DNA from 4 places in the Burkholderia pulmonis genome. Region 1 is predicted to be linked to each of the others. Evidence: riboswitches for the same ligand, from Rfam matches in the RefSeq annotation. Region 1 holds a riboswitch; each other region holds the start of a gene.
The links. Region 1 has a riboswitch for cobalamin ahead of cobG (precorrin-3B synthase). Riboswitches for the same ligand answer to the same signal wherever they lie in the genome.
Positions count from the first base shown of each region.

Region 2: another riboswitch for cobalamin. It lies ahead of AC5LXK_RS18560 (CbtB domain-containing protein); the one in region 1 lies ahead of cobG (precorrin-3B synthase).
Region 3: another riboswitch for cobalamin. It lies ahead of AC5LXK_RS13170 (FecCD family ABC transporter permease); the one in region 1 lies ahead of cobG (precorrin-3B synthase).
Region 4: another riboswitch for cobalamin. It lies ahead of AC5LXK_RS23485 (TonB-dependent receptor domain-containing protein); the one in region 1 lies ahead of cobG (precorrin-3B synthase).

Region 1 is NZ_OZ480186.1:1,886,344-1,890,898, reverse strand. It holds gene AC5LXK_RS08755 (cobalt-precorrin-5B (C(1))-methyltransferase) at 1-310, opposite strand, end outside; gene cbiE (precorrin-6y C5,15-methyltransferase (decarboxylating) subunit CbiE) at 310-1,572, opposite strand; gene AC5LXK_RS08745 (hypothetical protein) at 1,696-1,995, opposite strand; cobalamin riboswitch at 2,139-2,329, shown strand; gene cobG (precorrin-3B synthase) at 2,437-3,789, shown strand; gene AC5LXK_RS08735 (precorrin-8X methylmutase) at 3,782-4,408, shown strand; gene AC5LXK_RS08730 (precorrin-2 C(20)-methyltransferase) at 4,405-4,555, shown strand, end outside.
Region 2 is NZ_OZ480187.1:379,689-384,243, forward strand. It holds gene AC5LXK_RS18550 (inorganic phosphate transporter) at 1-1,545, opposite strand, end outside; gene AC5LXK_RS18555 (histidine phosphatase family protein) at 1,711-2,301, opposite strand; cobalamin riboswitch at 2,352-2,490, shown strand; gene AC5LXK_RS18560 (CbtB domain-containing protein) at 2,524-2,733, shown strand; gene AC5LXK_RS18565 (CbtA family protein) at 2,747-3,469, shown strand; gene AC5LXK_RS18570 (hypothetical protein) at 3,393-3,857, opposite strand; gene metE (5-methyltetrahydropteroyltriglutamate--homocysteine S-methyltransferase) at 3,986-4,555, shown strand, end outside.
Region 3 is NZ_OZ480186.1:2,843,635-2,848,189, reverse strand. It holds gene AC5LXK_RS13195 (SIMPL domain-containing protein) at 1-349, opposite strand, end outside; gene AC5LXK_RS13190 (EVE domain-containing protein) at 530-991, opposite strand; RNA gene ssrS (6S RNA) at 1,063-1,244, opposite strand; gene AC5LXK_RS13180 (cell division protein ZapA) at 1,329-1,643, opposite strand; gene AC5LXK_RS13175 (ATPase) at 1,640-1,990, opposite strand; cobalamin riboswitch at 2,145-2,396, shown strand; gene AC5LXK_RS13170 (FecCD family ABC transporter permease) at 2,556-3,554, shown strand; gene AC5LXK_RS13165 (ABC transporter ATP-binding protein) at 3,551-4,366, shown strand; gene cobT (nicotinate-nucleotide--dimethylbenzimidazole phosphoribosyltransferase) at 4,428-4,555, shown strand, end outside.
Region 4 is NZ_OZ480187.1:1,498,833-1,503,387, reverse strand. It holds gene AC5LXK_RS23500 (Dabb family protein) at 1-244, opposite strand, end outside; gene AC5LXK_RS23495 (hypothetical protein) at 234-578, opposite strand; gene AC5LXK_RS23490 (AraC family transcriptional regulator) at 745-1,803, shown strand; cobalamin riboswitch at 1,893-2,085, shown strand; gene AC5LXK_RS23485 (TonB-dependent receptor domain-containing protein) at 2,417-4,345, shown strand; gene AC5LXK_RS23480 (TetR/AcrR family transcriptional regulator) at 4,475-4,555, shown strand, end outside.

The DNA of each region.
Region 1 (4,555 bases):
GCCCCGCATGAAAGCGCACGCCTGGCGCCGCCGCGAGCGCGACGCGCGCAAAGATCAGCGCGCCGTGCGTGACGTCCGGATCGTCGCCGGCATCCTTGAGCGTGCCGGCTTCCGCGCCGTCGGCCGTGATGCGGCAGAACTCGAGCCGCATCATCACGCGCTGCCCCTTCGGCAGCACGATCTCGACTGCATCGTCCGCGTGGCCCTCGAGCAGCAACCGTGCCGCCGCGAGCGACGTCGCGGTCGCGCAGCTGCCGGTCGTATAGCCGAAGCGTAGCGGCGCGGGCTGTTCGGGGGTTTCGTCGCGCATCACGCGTCCGTCGGGTTCGCCGGGTTCGACTCGCCGGCCGTTTCGGCCGGGCCGGCCGCGTCGGGCTTGCGCACCTCGTACAGCGTGACCGGCAGCGGCTGGCGCCACGTGTCGAAGCGCCCGAGCGGCTCCGCATGCGCGAGCGATACGCGCGTGAGTGTGCCGCCATGCCTGTCGCGCCACGCGGCGAGCGCCATTTCGCCTTGCAGCGTGACCGCGTTCGCGACGAGCCGGCCGCCGGGCTTCAGCGACGCCCAGCACGTGTCGAGCACACCGGATGCCGTCGCCCCGCCGCCGATGAAGATCGCGTCCGGTGCGGCGAGCCCTGCGAGCGCATCGGGCGCACGGCCGGCCACCAGTTGCAGGCCCGGTACGCCGAGCGCATCGCGGTTGTGTTCGATGAAGCGCTGCCGTTCCGCATGCGCTTCGATCGCGATCGCCTGGCAGGACGGATGCGCCCGCATCCATTCGATGCCGATCGAGCCGCTGCCGGCGCCGACGTCCCACAGCAGCTCGCCGGGTGCGGGCGCGAGGCGCCCGAGCGTCATCGCGCGCAAGTCGCGCTTCGTGAGCTGCCCGTCGTGGCGGTACGCATCGTCGGGCAGGCCGGGCGTGAGCGCGCGGCGCGGTGCGTCGGGGCCGGCCCGGCAGTCGAGCGCGACGAGATTGAGCGCGGCGGTTTCGTCGACGTGCCAGTCCTGTGCGAGGCCGTCGATGCGCCGCTCGAGCGGGCCGCCCAGATGTTCGAACACGCTGATGCGCGTCGGCCCGAAGCCGCGGGCAGCGAGTTCGGCCGCGACGGCGGCCGGCGTGCGGCCGTCGGCGCTCAGCACGAACAGGCGCCGGCCCGGCAACAGGTGGCGTGCGAGCGTCGCGAGCGGACGCCCGACGAGCGACACCGCGCCGACATCCTGCAGCGCCCAGCCGAGGCGCGCGGCCGCAAGCGACAGCGACGACGGTGCGGGCAGCACGCGCCATTCGTCGGGGGACAACTGGCGCGCGAGCGTCGCGCCGACGCCGAACAGCATCGGGTCGCCGCTGGCGAGCACGCACACGGGCGAGCCGCGGCGCGCGAGCACGCCCGCGAGGTCGAACGGCGACGGCCATGCGTCGCGCGCGGCACGCAGCCGTGCGGGCAGCATGTCGAGATGCCGTTTCGCGCCGACCACGAGCGTCGCGTCGAGCAGCGCGCGCCGCGCGCTGCGTCCGAGCCCCGCGTAACCGTCGTCGCCGATACCCACTACCGTCAGCCACGCCGTCATGCACCCTTCCCCATCGTTCGATTCCCTGCCATGTGTTGCGATGCGCGGGCGTCGTGCCGCCGCGCGCTGATACGTTGAATGCCGTCGACACTGCCTGTCCGGACGCGGACGGCCGCAGCGATGTCAGCCGCGCGGCATGCCGCCGAGAGCGTTCAGCAAGGTCAGATACATGCCGGCAATCGATGCGACCAGCAGCCAGCCGAGCAGCAGCCACACGAGCGGCCGCATGCCGCCCCGCCTGAACAGCCAGGTTCCGCCTGCCACGATCGGCACGCCGAGGCCGGCAAGCCCGACATTCTTGGGCCACTCCGCAGACGACGCAAACGGAATCAGCACGCTGGACAGCAGCATCCATGCGGGGATGGCCAGCAAGGCCAGTGCAATCCCCATGCCGAACAGCTCCGTCCTGCCGAGTTTCATCATCGAGGTTGCCGGCCTGTCGCCGATCGAATGCCGAGCCGCCAATCGTACCATTCGCGCGGCCGTGCGCAGGCCGCCACAGCCATGCTGCGACACGGTTGCAGCGCAAATCGCCGATGCCGGCCCGGGGCCGAAATCGGGTATCCTACGGCCGTTCGTTCGCCGGTGCCCTTCGGGGCCGAAGAGGGAACACAGGGCGCGCCGCGCGCCGCTGTGGCTGCCCCCGCAACTGTAGACAGCGAGCCGAGCTCCCCCTCATGCCACTGGTTTCACCGGGAAGGCCGGGAGCCGGTGCCGACCTGTCAGCCAGGAGACCTGCCGGCCTGAAAGTGCGTGCGTGCCAGTCGGCGTCGGGCGGGGTGTACCGATGCGTTGGCCGCTGCGCGACACTGTCCCGGTATCCCGTTGAGTTCCGCCCCCGATTCGATTCCTGCCTCGCCCGTCGTGCGCCCGTCGGCCTGCCCGGGGCTCGTGCGCGTGGTCGCGGCTGCCGACGGCGGGCTGTGCCGGATCAAGCTGCCGGGCGGCAGGCTCGACGCGCGGCAGGCACGCGCGATCGCCGCGGCCGCGCATGCGTGCGGCTCCGGCGCGATCGACGCGACCAATCGCGCGAATCTCCAGCTGCGCGGCATTCGCGACGGCGCGACCGACGCGCTGACGCAGGCGTTGCTCGACGCGGGGCTCGGCCCGCATGTCGACGCCACCACCGACGTGGCCGCGCTTGCCGCGAGCGACGACGTCCGCAATCTCATGCTCAGCCCGCTCGCCGGGCACGATCCCGCCGCCCTCGTCGACAGCCGCGCGCTGGCCGCGCCGCTGCTCGACATGCTGGCGCGCGAGCCGCGCCGCGGCGAGCTGTCGCCGAAATTCTCGATCCAGCTCGACGGCGGTGAAGCGCTCGCGGCGCTCGATCATCCGCACGACATCTGGCTGGCCGCGCGGCGTCGCGACGACGGCGTCGTACGCATCGCGGCCGGGCTGGCCGGTTGCCCGCCGGTCTCGCACGGCGATCGGCCGGCTTCCGTCGACGTGTCGCCCGAAGCGTGTGTCGCGCTGGTCCGCGCATTGCTGCTCGCGTTCCTCGATCTCGCGCCGGCCGATGTCACGCGGATGCGCGCGTTGCTGGCGACGTGCGACGAGCGCACGTTGCTCGACCGCGCGCAGCACTACCTGCCCTTTCCTCTCACGGCCGATCCCGCGCTCGCCGGCTGGCGACGCGTGCGCACCGACCCGGCACTGCGTTTCGGCGCGCGGGCGTCGCTCGATGCGGCGCGCTGCAGCGTCGGCGCGCAATTCGTGCTCGGGCGGCTCGACGCTATGCAACTGGAACGGCTTGCCGCGCTGGCCGACACCGACGGCGACGGCACGCTGTCGATGACGCCGTGGCAAGGCGTGTTTCTCCACGGCGTGCTGCATGCGCGCGTACCGGCGACGCTCGACGCACTCGCGTCACTCGGCCTCGTCTGCACGTCGTCGGACCCGCTCGCGATGCTCGTCGCGTGCGCCGGCAGCACCGGCTGCGCGAAAGCGCGCGCCGATACGAAGCACGACGCGCTTATGCTCGCCAAGCGCATCGGCCAGCCGGTCGATGTGCACCTGACCGGGTGCGAACGCCATTGCGCGCTGCCACACCCCGCGACGCACACGCTCGTCGCGGTGGCGCCCGCGCATTACGACCTTTACCGGCGCGACGCGGCCGCGGGCCTCGGCGCCCCGCTCGCGCGCCATCTGACGATTGACCAGGCCGCGGCCCGTTTGACGGGTGCACGGCACAGCCAGGACACCACCGATGCTTGACTACATTCGCGACGGGCAGGAAATCTACCGCCAGTCGTTCGCGACGATCCGCGCCGAGGCCGACCTGTCGCAGGTTCCGCCCGACCTCGAGAAACTCGCGGTGCGCGTGATCCATGCGTGCGGGATGATCGACGTCGTGTACGACCTGCGCTTCTCGGCCGGCGCCGGCACGGCGGGCCGCACGGCACTCGCGGCCGGCGCACCGATCCTGTGCGATGCGCGGATGGTCGCCGAAGGCATCACGCGCGCGCGGCTGCCTGCGGCCAACCGCGTGATCTGCACGCTCGGCGAGCCCGAAGTGCCCGATCTCGCACGACACCTCGGCAACACGCGTTCGGCCGCCGCGCTCGAACTGTGGCGTCCGCATCTCGCGGGCAGCGTCGTCGTGATCGGCAATGCGCCGACCGCGCTGTTCCACCTGCTCGACATGATCGACGCCGGCGCGCCGCGTCCCGCCCTGATCCTCGGTTTCCCGGTCGGCTTCATCGGCGCGGCCGAATCGAAGGCGATGCTCGACGCCGACAGCCGCGGCGTGCCGTACGTCGCGCTGCTCGGCCGGCGCGGCGGCAGCGCGATGGCTGCCGCCGCGGTCAACGCGCTGGCGACGGAGGTCGAATGACGACCGCGCGCGGACGGTTGTTCGGGGTCGGCGTCGGTCCCGGCGATCCGGAACTGATGACGATCAAGGCGCTGCGCGTGCTGCAGGCGGCGCCTGTCGTCGCGTATTTCGTCGCGAAGGGCAAGAAAGGCAACGCGTACGGCATCG
Region 2 (4,555 bases), on a different replicon from region 1:
CGATGCCGGCAGCGTCAGCACCCACGCGAGGACGAGGCTGCGTACCGTGCTCCATTGCAAGCCCGACCCGTTCGCCGCCATCGTGCCCGCGACACCCGACGACAGCACGTGAGTCGTCGACACCGGCAGCCCGTACATGTCCGCAGCACCGATCGTCAGCATCGCGACGAGTTCGGCCGATGCGCCCTGTCCGTACGTCAGATGCTGCTTGCCGATTTTTTCGCCGACGGTCACGACGATTCGCTTCCAGCCGACCATCGTGCCGAGGCCCAGCGCAATCGCGACGGCGACCTTCACCCACGTGGGAATGAACTTGGTCGCATGGTCGAGCTGCTTGCGATAGTTGTCGATCGCGAGCTTGTCGTCGGCGGCGAATGCGGGTTGCCCCGACTTCTCGATCAGGCGAATTGCTTCGGACACCAGATACATCGTGTTGCGCACGTTGTCGACGTCGCGCTGCGGCACGGCCGCCATCGAGCCCGACGCGCCGACCGCGTTCGCGAGCGAAGTGGACAGTTGCGCCACGGCCGGCAGCACGGCGGGCGTCAGTTCACGACGCTGCACGTAGTGTTCGACATCGGCGCGCGGGTTTGCCGACGGTGCGACGCCGTTCGTGTACTTCCCGAACGTCGCGGCTGCCTGGTTTGCGACCGCCACGAAAGTTTGCGATTCGGCCGGCGTGACGGCCTTGTTCAGCGCGTACGCAGCCGGCACCGTGCCGATCAGGATCAGCATGATGAGGCCCATCCCTTTTTGCCCGTCGTTCGAACCGTGCGCGAACGACACGCCCGTGCAGGTCAGGATCAGCAGGCAGCGAATCCAGAACGGCGGCGGCTGATCCTTCGGCGGCTCCTTGTACAGCTCCGGAATCCGCACGACGGCCTTCAGCACGAGCAGCAGCAGCGACGCGCACAGGAAGCCGACGATCGGCGAGAACAGCAGCGATTTGCCGACGCCGAGCGCCTGGCCCCAGTCGACGCCGCTCGTGCCGGATGCCCCGTGCATCAGCTGGTTCATCAGCCCCACGCCGATGATCGACCCGATCAGCGTATGCGAGCTCGACGACGGCAACCCGAAATACCAGGTCGCGAGGTTCCACACGATCGCGGCGATCAGCAGCGCGAAGACCATCGCGAAGCCCGAGCCGCTGCCGACCTGCAGGATCAGCTCGACCGGCAGCAATTGCAGGATGCCGAATGCGACGGCGCCGCTCGAGACCATCACGCCGAGGAAGTTCCACATGCCCGACCAGATCACCGCGACGTTCGGCGTCAGCGAGTGCGTATAGATCACGGTGGCGACCGCATTCGCTGTGTCGTGGAAGCCGTTGACGAATTCGAAGCCGAGCGCGATCAGCAACGCCGCGCCGAGCAGCAGGTACGGAAACAGCGCCCCTTCGCGGACCGGCGACAGATCGTCGATCAGGTGGGTGGCGATATAGACGGCGCCGAGCGCGAGCACCAGCAGGAAGACGGCATAGCCGAGCTGCTTGGTGCGTTCGATGGAGCCTGGATTGTTCGGGGTGGACGAAGCAGGTTGATTCATGACGGCATCTCGTGAGGGAACCGCGTCCGATCCTAGCTGCGGCCAGCAGTCAGTTTGATGACAGTCGGGACGACGAACGGTGTGTCTTACAGCAATGTAAGGTGACCGGCGGCATGTGAAGCGCCGGTGCGTATCGCCCGTTCACATCGTGAGCGCAACGGCGGCTCAAGCTTCGGTGTCGCGCCGGTCGTCGTCCGGCATGATCAACGTCCAGCCATCCGGCGAGGCGGCGAACGTCGTGCACGACAGCGGTGCGACGTCGACACGCATTGCAGCGCCGGGATCCATCCGCTGCACGTGCGCGATGACCGCACGGACGATCGGCGCATGCGTGATCGCAACGACGTCGCGACCGCGCGGCAGCGCACCCAACCATGCGTCGACGCGGTGCGCGGCGGCCTCGAACGATTCGCCGCGATGCGGTGACGCGGTCGGATCGCCGATCCACGCAGCCAGTTCGTCGGGCAGATCGCGTGCGAGATCGTGCAGCCGCTTGCCGCGCCAGGTTCCGTAATCGATGTCGCGCAGCGCGTCGTCGATGCCGGCGTGCAGTCCGAGCGCATCGGCGGTCTGCTGCGCACAGCGTGCAGGACTGCACAGCACGAGCGAACCGGGCGCGCCTGCCCATCGGGCGCGCAGCGCGGCGGCTTCGGCGAGCCCGTGCGTGTCGAGCGGATCGTCGTCGGGAAACGTGCCGCTGCGCATCGCGCGGGTCGATGCGTGCGCGATCAGGCGCAGCGTGGCGTGCAGGGTCATGTCGGTTGTCGGGTGATCCGGAGCGGGACGCGATCGTTCATGTGTGGTCACTTCAATACGCGAACGTTCGCGCGTACAATTCGCCCGATACGAAACGCGGAAGCCGGTGCAATTCCGGCGCGGTCGCGCCACTGTAACCGGGGAATCGATGATCCCGGAAGCCAGACCTGCCTTCGTACCCATCCAACATTTGTCGGGGCGCGATTCCCCTGAGGTGCATCCATGAGCGAAGCAGTGCTGAAGCCGGCTGTCGTACCGGCGCCCATTCCCGTCCGTGAACTGTTGCCGTGGGCCATCTTCGTCGGCCTGATCCTGCTGCTCGCGATTTATTTCGTGGGCGCGGAAGAGGGCGCGACGTCGCTCGTGCCGGGCATGTACGTACACGAGTTCGTTCACGACGGCCGCCATCTGCTCGGCTTTCCCTGCCACTGACGCGGAGATCAAGATGGTCGGAAAGCTGCTCATGCGCGGGATGCTCGCAGGCATCGCCGCAGGTCTCCTCACGTTCGGTTTCGCGAAAATCGTCGGCGAACCGCAAGTCGATCAGGCAATCTCCTTCGAAGAAAAGCTCGATGCCGCCAAAGGCGACGCACCGGAGCCCGAACTGGTCAGCCGCCACACGCAGGCCGGCCTCGGGCTGCTGACGGGTGTCGTCACCTACGGCGCGGCATTCGGCGGGCTGTTCTCGCTGGTCTTCGCGTTTGCGTACGGGCGAGGCAGTCGCCTCCCGGCACGTCCGCTCGCGGCCTGGCTCGCGCTGGCGGCGTTCATCGCGCTGGTGATCGTGCCGAACATCAAGTACCCGGCCAATCCGCCGTCGGTGGGCGACCCGGACACGATCGGCTATCGCACGGGCCTGTTCTTCCTGATGATCGCGATCTCGATCGCGACGATGGTGTTCTCGGTCAACGTGCGCCGCCACCTGCTGGCGAAGCTCGGCCAATGGAATGCGTCGATCGTCGCGGGGCTCGTGTTCGTCGTGATCATCGCGGCCGTGCAGCTCGGGCTGCCGTCGATCAACGAAGTGCCGGCCGCGTTCCCGGCCGTCGTGCTGTGGAAGTTCCGCGCCGCCGCGATCGGCATGCAGGTGATCATGTGGACGACGATCGGCCTGCTGTTCGGCGCATGGGTCGAGCGCGGCGAACGCATCGGCATGCGCGCCGCCTGACGCGCATCGCCACGGGGCGCGCCCGGCGCAGCATGCGCGGCGCGCTCCACATCGCTTCGCGCGCCAGCGCGACGACCGCGGCCAGATAGTCGATCGATGCATCCGCGTCGCGGATGCCGAGGGAGATCTGCTTCGCGATCTCTTTCCTTCCCCGCTTGACCGGCACGACCCGCATCCGTTTCTCCAGCTTCAGCCGCTGCTGCCCGCCCTGCATGAACCGCAGGCCACCGCCTTCCCCGGTCCCGGATCGGCGTGCCGAACGGCTGCTCGATTTTCCGGACGTATGGCCGAGTGCCGATTGCGTGAGGTGCAGCGCATTGGCGGCCGCGATCGGCGCACCCTTGCGCTCGACCTCACGAATGACGACGAGACGGAGTCGTTCCAGCATGGATCCCGCTCGCACAATAGATGCATGAACAACTCTCATGCATGGATGAAATAATGCCATTTCATTTCATGGTTTGAACTCCCTATCATGGTTGCCGGATCTCCAATTTCTCTCGGGACGGCAGCCACATGGTGACGACACACAACCTCGGTTTTCCGCGCATCGGCGCAAAGCGCGAACTCAAGTTCGGTCTCGAGCGCTACTGGAAGGGCGAATCGTCGCGCGACGAACTGAAGGCGCTCGGCGCCGAGCTGCGCCAGCGCCACTGGAACGACCAGCGTGATCTCGATCTCGCGCCGATCGGCGACTTCGCGTTCTACGACCAGGTGCTCGACATGAGCTTCACGCTCGGCAACCTGCCGAAGCGCGTGCAGGACTTCCACGGCGATGCGCTCGACAACTATTTCCGCGTCGCGCGCGGCCGTTCGGCGCAGTCGGCGGAAGCGCACGCCGCATGCTGCGGCGGTGTCGCGGCCGGTGAAATGACGAAGTGGTTCGACACGAACTATCACTACATCGTCCCGGAATTCCACGCGGACACGAACTTCGCGCTCGACCCGTCGGGCCTGCTGCAGCAACTGGCCGAAGCGCAGGCGCAGGGCGTAGCCGCGAAGCCGGTGATCCTTGGTCCCGTCACGTACCTGTGGCTCGGCAAGACGAAGGACGATTCCGATCGCCTCGCGCTGCTGCCGAAGCTG
Region 3 (4,555 bases), 960 kb from region 1:
CGGAGATCTTCCCGTCGCGATCGGTGCTCGGATACACGGAGAACGCGCCCGTGTGTGCGGTGACGCCCGATACGCCCTTCGCCTGCGACAGGGCCGCGTCGGCGCGCTGGTTCAATTGCGCCGTCAGGCTGCCCGGATCCTTGGCCTGCTGCTCGTAGAACAGCGTGATGTGGATGATGTCCTGCGGCACGTCTGCACTGGCCTGCGACGAAAGCGACAGCACGCCGGCCGGCTCCGGAAAATGCGGATTCGCCGTCTGTGCGTGCGCGGCGGGCGACGCGAGCGTCAGCGCGACGGGAACGGCGGCGGCGAGGGCGAGCGACAGCGCGAGTGCGGATTTCTTGGTCATTGTTGGACTCCTTGTGCGAGGGCGTGCACGCGGATCACGCGTGCACGACGCGGGCGTACCGCGCGACAAAAAAACGACAGCCGGCCCGATCGGCCGACAGCGGTTGCTTAGGCTGCGCGAAAGTGCCGCGAGTTCCGTCGCGGCGGTACAGGCTGACCAGATTTGACCTTTGGCGCACGCCTACTTCATCAGCTTTTCGGTGATGAACCGCCATTCGGCGCGTGTGACGGGCGTGATCGACAGCCGGTTGCCGCGCGCGAGCACGCGCATGTCGGCGAGTTCGTCGTGGTCGCGCAGCGCGGCGAGCGGCACGAGCGGCGACTTCTTCACGTAACGCACGTCGACGAGCAGCCAGCGCGGCGCTTCCTGCGTCGATTTCGGGTCGTAATAGGGGCTTTTCGGATCGAACTGCGTGGGATCGGGGTAGGGCGTCGACGACACTTCGGCGAGGCCCGCGATGCCCGGCTCGGGGCAGCTCGAGTGATAGAACAGCACGCCGTCGCCGATCTTCATCGTGTCGCGCATGAAATTGCGCGCCTGATAGTTGCGCACGCCGGTCCACGGCAGCGAGCGCTGCGGGGCGTTGGCGAGATCGTCGATGCTTGCTTCGTCCGGTTCGGACTTCATCAGCCAGTATTGCATGGATCGTGATCGACGCAGAAAGAGGCTGCTACAAAAGAAAACGGCATCGGGATTCGCCCGATGCCGTTGGATAGGCCCCCGCCTTGGCCGCTAGGCCGGCATCCTGAACCTGGGGTTCAGAATTGGTCGCAGTTAGCAGCACTTCGGGTACATCAGACAGAGTGACGCGCGCGCCCGTGCTACAAATTTCCGCAACCGTGCACATGGCATTGGTTCAAGGAATATATGACCTTGGCGAACCAGGCAGGGAAGCTGACTGAACTGTGATTCTTCGATGCGCCAATTTGACCACCGTTGATCGCCGAGATCAAGGGGAATCGACGCATCGATTAAAACGTTACTGCGTCTCGTGCTGTGCGAGCACCGCGCCGAGCTGTTCGTTCATCTGATGCATTGTACGACGGATTTCCTCCGCCGGAAATGCTTCACCGTGTCGCACGCTCGTTTGCAGCCGCAGCAATTCCGATGCGAGCGACAGCGCCGCCATCACCGCAATGCGATCGGTGCCGCGCACCGAGCTGTTCGAGCGGATTTTCGACATTTCGGCGTCGACGCGCGCGACTGCCTCGAGCAGCGCCGCTTCGGTCTCGGCCGAACAGGCGAGCCGATAGGGCTGACCGAGGATCGAGACTTCGATCTGCTTGGTGCTCATGCATGTTCTCCGTGGCTGGCCGCGTCATCGCCATCCGCACGCGCCTGCGCATCCAGCAGGTCGAGCTGGTTGTCGGCTTGCTCCGCGCTTTTCGAGCGCGGCAGCTTTTCGAGAATCGCGTTCAGTTTCACCTGAGCGTCGTCGATCTTTGCCGACAGCGTGTCACGCTCGGCCGCGAGCGCATTGCGTTCGTCGCGCAGTTCCGCGAGTTCCGCGCGGACCGTGTCCGCTTCCGCGCGCAATTGCGCGACCTGCTCCTCGAGCGCGAGCCGTTCCGAGTGATAGCGCTTGTTCAGCGAAATCAGACGGCCAATATTTTGAGATAAGGTTTCGAGTTCGTTGAGCATTTGCTGCGTCCTCTAAAGACCCAGCATTTTAGCGCGGAATAACGCGCAAACCGACATCTGTAACGTTTCCAGTCGTAACTGCCCTGCTTCTTGCCGTGAATCGGTGCTTCATGCGCGGGTTCGGGCGCTTCCTTGACGCTTGTGCGACCGGCTCCTAAACTGGCGCCGCCTCGGTGCTCGCGCGTGGCACGCGCGGTTAAACGGGAAGCAGGGCGCACGCTCCGGGAGCGTGTCAACCTGCGCTGCCCCCGCAACGGTAAGCGGCCGCGTTCGTTGACGCAGGCCGGCTCGGGCGCGTTTTGCGTGCAGCTGTCGCACGCGGGCGCGGGCCACTGCGCGTGAAACGCGCGGGAAGGCGAGCCGGACCGCCGCCAGCCCGGATACCGGCCGAGACGGGAAGCCCGCACGGGCTTCGTGACGCGCGGCCTGCGGGGAAGCGGGGCGCGCAATGCTTGACGGAATGTTCTTCGATGCCGACCCCAATCATCCGCCAGGCGCCGATGTCGCGCCCGGCCGGCTACCGCCAGCGGACGCGCCGCGCGTCATGCGCACGGCTGCGCGCGGCATGAGCGCCGCACGCGCCACCGCGATCTGGGCCGCGCTGGCTACCGTCGTCGCGTTGCTGTTCGTCGCGTCGCTGTCGATCGGCAGCGTGCCGATGTCGCCGTGGCAGGCGCTCGCGTCGCTCGTGCCGCATGGCGGCGATGCGCTGTTCGCCGATATCGTCCGGACGCTGCGCCTGCCGCGCGCGCTCGCGGGTTTCGCGTGCGGCGCGCTGCTCGCGCTGGCCGGTGCGCTGCTACAGGTGCTGCTGCGCAATCCGCTCGCGGAGCCGTACGTGCTCGGCGTGTCCGGCGGTGCAGCCGGCTTCGCGTTCGTGGCGATGATCGCGGGCGGTGCGTGGTGGCTCGTCGACGCGTCGGCGTTCGCCGGTTCGCTCGTCTCGGTCGCGCTCGTGCTCGGTCTTGCACGCCGCGAGCTGTGGCGCGGCGATTCGCGCGATGCGTCGCCGCGGCTGCTGCTCACGGGCGTCGTGATCGCGGCGGGGTGGGGCGCACTCGTCACGCTGCTGTTGTCGCTCGCGCCCGATGCGCGGTTGCGCGGCATCATCTTCTGGCTGACGGGCGACCTGAACGGCGTGACGGCGCCGTGGTTCGCGTGGGGCGCGCTGTTGCTGGCCGCATGCGTCGCGCTGCCGGCCGCGCCGCAGCTGAACGTGCTGTTGCGCGGCGACGCGACCGCGCTCGCGCTCGGCGTGCCGGTCGCGCGCCTGCGCGTGCGGATCTATCTCGTCGCGTCGCTGGCCGCGGCGGCCGCAGTGACGACCGCCGGCACGATCGGTTTCGTCGGCCTCGTCGTGCCGCATGCGCTGCGGCTTGCGTTCGGCAACGACCAGCGGATGTTGTTGCCGGCCGCGATGCTCGCGGGCGGCGGTGGCGTGATGGCGGCCGACCTGCTCGCCCGTACCGCGATCGCGCCCGCGCAATTGCCGGTCGGCGTGATGACCGCGTTGATCGGCGTACCGGTGTTCCTGTGGATGTTGCTGAGGAGGCCGATGCGATGACGGACAACGCGTTGCATGCCGCTGCCGGCGACATGCGTTACATGGCTGCCGCTCTGACGCTGAAGGCCGGCGCACGCACGCTGCTCGACCGCTTCACGCAGGCGTTCCGCCCCGGCGAGATCTGGTGTGTCGCGGGGCCGAACGGCGCGGGCAAGACGACATTGCTCGCGACGCTCGCGGGGCTGCAGCCGCCGGCCGGCGGACAGGTCGAGATCGACGGCCGGCCGCTAGCCGCATGGCGGCCCGAGCAACTCGCGCAGCGTCGCGCACTGATGCCGCAGCAATTGCACGACGCGTTCAGCGCGACCGTGTTTGACACGGTGCTGCTCAACCGCTTTCCGTATCTTGGCGGCTGGGGCTGGGAGCGTGACGGCGACCGTGAGGCCGTGCGCGATGCGCTCGCGACGTTCGATCTGGCCGCGCTCGCGTCGCGCGACGTGCTGTCGCTGTCGGGCGGCGAGCGGCAGCGCGTCGCGCTGGCCGCGACGCTGTGCCAGGATGCGCCGCTGATGCTGCTCGACGAACCGCTCGCGCATCTCGACCTGCATCACCAGATCGATTGCCTGACCGCGCTGGCCGCATGGCTCGACGGGGGCCCGCGCACGGTGCTGTTCTCGTGCCACGACCTGAATCTCGCGCGGCGTTTCGCGACGCATGCGTTGCTGCTCGATGGCCGCGGCCACGCATGGGCCGGCCCCGTGCACGACGTGCTGACGCCCGAGCGTGCAAGCGATGCGTTCGGCTATCCGCTCGTGCTGATTCGCGAGAACGGCCGCGATGCGCTGCTGCCGGCGTGGCCTGCGCGACAATGACTTTTCCTTTCCCGATTCTTCCGATGCGCGGTGCATGCCGCGCGAACGACACGGCTTCTCGATGACGACTCCGACCCACTTCCCGCCCGCGATCGCGCCGCTCGACGACGCGCTGCGTAAGCGCCTGCAGCATGTGATCGACCACAAGACCAAGCCGCCCGGCAGCCTCGGCCAGCTCGAGGCGGTCGC
Region 4 (4,555 bases), on a different replicon from region 1:
CGTCGATGCGGGCGATGCCCGGCAGATGCGCCAAACCGGCGAAATCGACTGGGGAATCGCGCGACCGTTCATCGCGCAGCACGTCGAGCGTGTAGTCGCCCGCGCCCCAGCAGCCTTCCAGATTGCGCGCGAGCGTCACGCGTTTCGCGCCCGGCAGCGCCTGCGCCGCCTCGCGCAATGCGTGCTCGACCGCCTCTGCGTCGCGATCCGCCGACGCGAATACCTGGGCCGTGTCATGCCGCATGGTCGACCTCCGTCAGTGCGGGCAGCGGCGCATCGGCGTCCGCCATCACATGGCGGCGGCGCGCGTCGCAGAGCCCGTCGACCGCCATCCAGAACGCAACCACGTCGCCGTCGGTCAACGCGCGCATCCGGTAATAGGCATGCGCATCGTCGACCTGCCACGTCAGCCACAGCGTGCTGGGCTGCCCCGGCACCGCGACGGGCGGCGACACCCGGCGGCCGGCCGCCGTCAATCCGCGCGCCGCATGGCCCGGCAGGTAGCGGTCGCGCAGCAGCGCGAGCACGTCGGGAATGCGCTCGGGCGCGAGCGTGATTTCGTCTACGATCTGGATCATTCGCGTGTCGTCCGTGGTCGTTCGGGTCGGGATGGGTGGCCGGCCTACGCCGTTCCGGCGAGGCCGAAGGCGGCCGGCGTGGATAGCATTCTTGCGTGGACGCGGCTCACGAACCCCTACCGGCCCGCTCACCGGCCCCTGTCGCAGCGATCAGATCGGGAGACTCATGAAACAGCGTGTATTGCCGGCGAGCGGACGCGTGCTGCCGGGTCTCGGCGCACGCCTGCTGAGCGAACTCACGCGCAGCGGCGCGCCGCCGGCCGAGCGCGCGGCACAACCACCGCAAGCGGAGACGGCGCCGGGCGGCTTCGTCGCGCTGTACCGCGACGCGATCGAGCGGCTCGAGGCGCAGGTCGCGCGCGGCAACGGCCATCCGCCGATGCGCAAGCAGGAAGTCGACCTGATGTGCCGCTGCCTGCTGAGCTGCGCGACGCTCGCCGACGCGATCCGCTGCGCGCGCGACTTCTGCGAGATGCTGACGCCGCGCGCCGGCGGGCTGTCGCTCGCGGTGCGCGAAGGACGCGCGACGTTCCGGATGGATTCGCTGCGCCGCACGCGCAGCCCGGCTGCGTGCCTCGTCGACCTGACCGGGCTGTTCTGCTATCTGCAGCTGTTCGGCTGGCTGATCGGGCAGCCGCTGCGGCCGACCGACGTGTGGCTCGGCCATCCACGCCGTGACGACGCGATGCCGCTGCTCGGGTTGTTCAACGCACCGGTCGACGTCGGCCGCTCGACCTACGGCTTCGCGTTCGATGCGGCGCTGCTCGATTGCCGCGTGATCCGCCAGCCGGGCGAACTCGACGCATTCCTCGTCGATTTCCCGTTTCGTCTGATCGATGCGGCGCCGGCCGTCGTGTCCTGGGCGCAGCAGGTGCGCGGCTTTCTCGATGCGGCGCTTGCGCGCGAACAGGCGCTGCCGGCACTCGCGGAGCTGGCCGCGTGGCTCGGCGTCAGCGAGGCGACGCTGCGGCGGCGGCTGGCGGCGGAAGGCAGCGGCTATCACGTGCTGCGCGAGCAGTGCCTGGCCGACTCGGCGCGACACTGCCTGCACGAGACGGACTGGCCGATTACACGCGTGGCCGCGTATCTCGGCTTCGGCGGCGAAGAGGCATTCCGGCGCGCGTTCGTGCGCTGGACGGGCATCGCGCCGAGCCGGTTCCGGCGCACTGGCGCGACATCCGGCCAGCCGGTTTCGTCAGACGTGAAATGCGGCCCGGGCGCATAAAAGACAGAATTTCGAAAGCGATTGCCCGCCAATGACGTTTTTTCGCATCCTCGCGCAACCGGGCGATTGACGCGCCCGAGCGCACGCCATTACCCTTGCGCGCTGATGGTTCCCGGAGACGGGATCAAAAGGGAACGCAGGAGAGGCAACGCCTCGAATCTGCGGCTGCCCCCGCAACTGTGAGCGGCGAATCCGTGCCACTGCATGCCACTGGGAAACCGGGAAGGCCCGCACGGATGGCGACCCGCGAGCCAGGAGACCTGCCATCGACCCGAGGTCCAAGCAGCCGCACCGGGCGGGGTGTCCCGATGCGCCCGGCACCGCCGTTGGCGGTCGCCCGTTGCATGGACGGCCCGACCTCAGGATCCGCCCGATGTTCATCGTTACCGAATCCGCTTCCGCACCGGAAGAGTTGCGCCGGCACGCCGCCGGCATGCACGGCCCGCCCGCGCGCCCATGCCACGCCGAACCGATCGCGTCTGCCGGCATGCGCCGCAGCGACGCCCGCGGCGACTGCCCGCCGGGCCCGGCCGCACGATAGACCACCGATGACGATACCGGCACTGCCTGCTCACGATTGCCGCACGCGCAGACCGATAACAACGACAGCCTCATGAAGATTCGACACCTCCTTGCCACGTCCGCCGCGACCGCACTTTTCGCGCCCCTCGCCCACGCCGCCGGCGACGCCGCGCCTGCACCGCCGTCGCAGGCAACCGACGGCGCCGACCTGCCGACGATCACCGTGACCGACACGCGTCGGCTGCCCGAATCGTTCGACGGTCGCTATGCGACGACCCAGGTCCTCACCCGAACCGACCTCGACCGGCTGTCGCCGAGCGACCCGAGCATCACGCAGGCGCTCGCGACGCTGCCCGGCGTGACCATCTCGCAGAACGGCGGCCCCGGCACGTCCGCGTCGGTCAGCATTCGCGGCTCGTCGGCCAGCCAGGTCGCCGTGTTCATCGACGGCATCCGGATCGGCTCGTCGACCACCGGCATCGCGCCGTGGGCCGACCTGCCGACCGAGGCGTTCGAACGCGTCGAAGTGATCTCCGGGCCAGCCGCCGCATCGTTCGGCGCGAATGCGATGGGCGGCGTCGTGCAGCTCTTCACGCGCCGCGCCTCCAGCCAGCCGAACCAGACCACCGTGTCGTTCGGCGGCGGCTCGAACAAGACGTTCGACACGCAACTGCGCACGTCGGGCACCGTGCCGTCGACCGGCCCGCTAGCGGCGCTCGGCGGCCTCACCTACTCGCTCGGCCTGCACTCGTACAACACGGCCGGCATCGATGCGACGCGACCGTACGCGTACGGCCATGAAGACGGCCGCAATCCGTATCACGCGCAGGATCTCGATGCGCGCCTCGGCTACGCACGCGACAACTGGTCGGTCTCGACGTTCGCGCTGTATCACCGCTCCGACCTGTCCTACGACAACCTCGGCGGCGCGGATCGTCAACTCGATCACCAGTTGACGACCGGCATCGCGTTCCATCTCGACATCACGCCGGATACGCAGTTCGACCAGTCGTTCGGTTATGCGAACGATCGGGCGTTCCTGTATGCGAGCAATCCGACCATCCCGACCGACCAGATCAACTCGCAGCGCATCACGACGTCGACGTCGCTGACGCACCAGGAACACGGGTTCCACCTGTTCGGCCTGCCGCTGTCCGGCGAAACGAAGCTCGCGTACGACTTCACGCGCGAACAGGCCTTCCTGCCGGTCGACATTCCGAGCGGCGTGCCGACGCGCAACGATTCCGCGTTCTCGCTGCATCAGTCGGCCACGCTCGGCAGCGTGACGATGTTCCTCGCGGGCCGTCACGAAATCATCGCCGGACAGTCGGTGAATACCGGCAACGCGGCGCTGTCGTGGGCGATCACGCCGGTCTACACGGCGCGCGTGTCGTACGGCAATGCGTTCCGGTTGCCGACCTTCAACGACCTGTACTACCCCGGCTACGGCAACCCGAACCTCAGCCCGGAACGCAGCAACACGGTCGAGGCCGCGCTCGATGCGAACACGTCGTACGGCACGTTCACGGCCGCGATCTACGACACGCGCGTCTCCAACCTGATCGCGTACAACCCGGCAACGTTCTCGCCGATGAACATCGGCCGTGCGCATATTCGCGGCGTCGACCTGTCGTACAAGGGGACGATCGGCCAGTACACGCCGGTCAGCGTCGCGATCGGCCTCCTCGATCCGCAGGACGAGACCAACGACAGCTGGCTCAACCGCCGGCCGCGCCAGACGGTCAGCCTGAACGTCGACCACACGTGGGACGAGCTGCACCTGCACGCGCTGAGCACGGGCGCGTCGCTGAACTACGGCGGCACGACGTTCGACGATCCGGCCAACACGACGTACCTGCCGTCGTACCTGACCGTGAACCTGCGCGCGTCATACCGGATCAATTCGCACCTGACGGTATCGGCCACGCTGTCGAACCTGTTCGATCGCCAGTACATGACCGCGTACGGCTACAACACGCTCGGTCGCACCGCGTTCGGCAAGGTCAGCTACACGTTCTGACGATCCGGAACACCGGCGCCTGCGTCGCGGGCGCCGACACCGGCCGACCTGGCCGGCACGTGCGGGAAATTGACATCGCGGCAAAAACTAATAGAATTAGTTTTTTGACTAACCCGCATAGCATCCGTCATGGCACGTGCCGGCATTACCGTGGACAGGCTTGTCGAAGCCGGCGCGCAGCTCGCCGATGAAACCGGCTTCGAGCAGCTC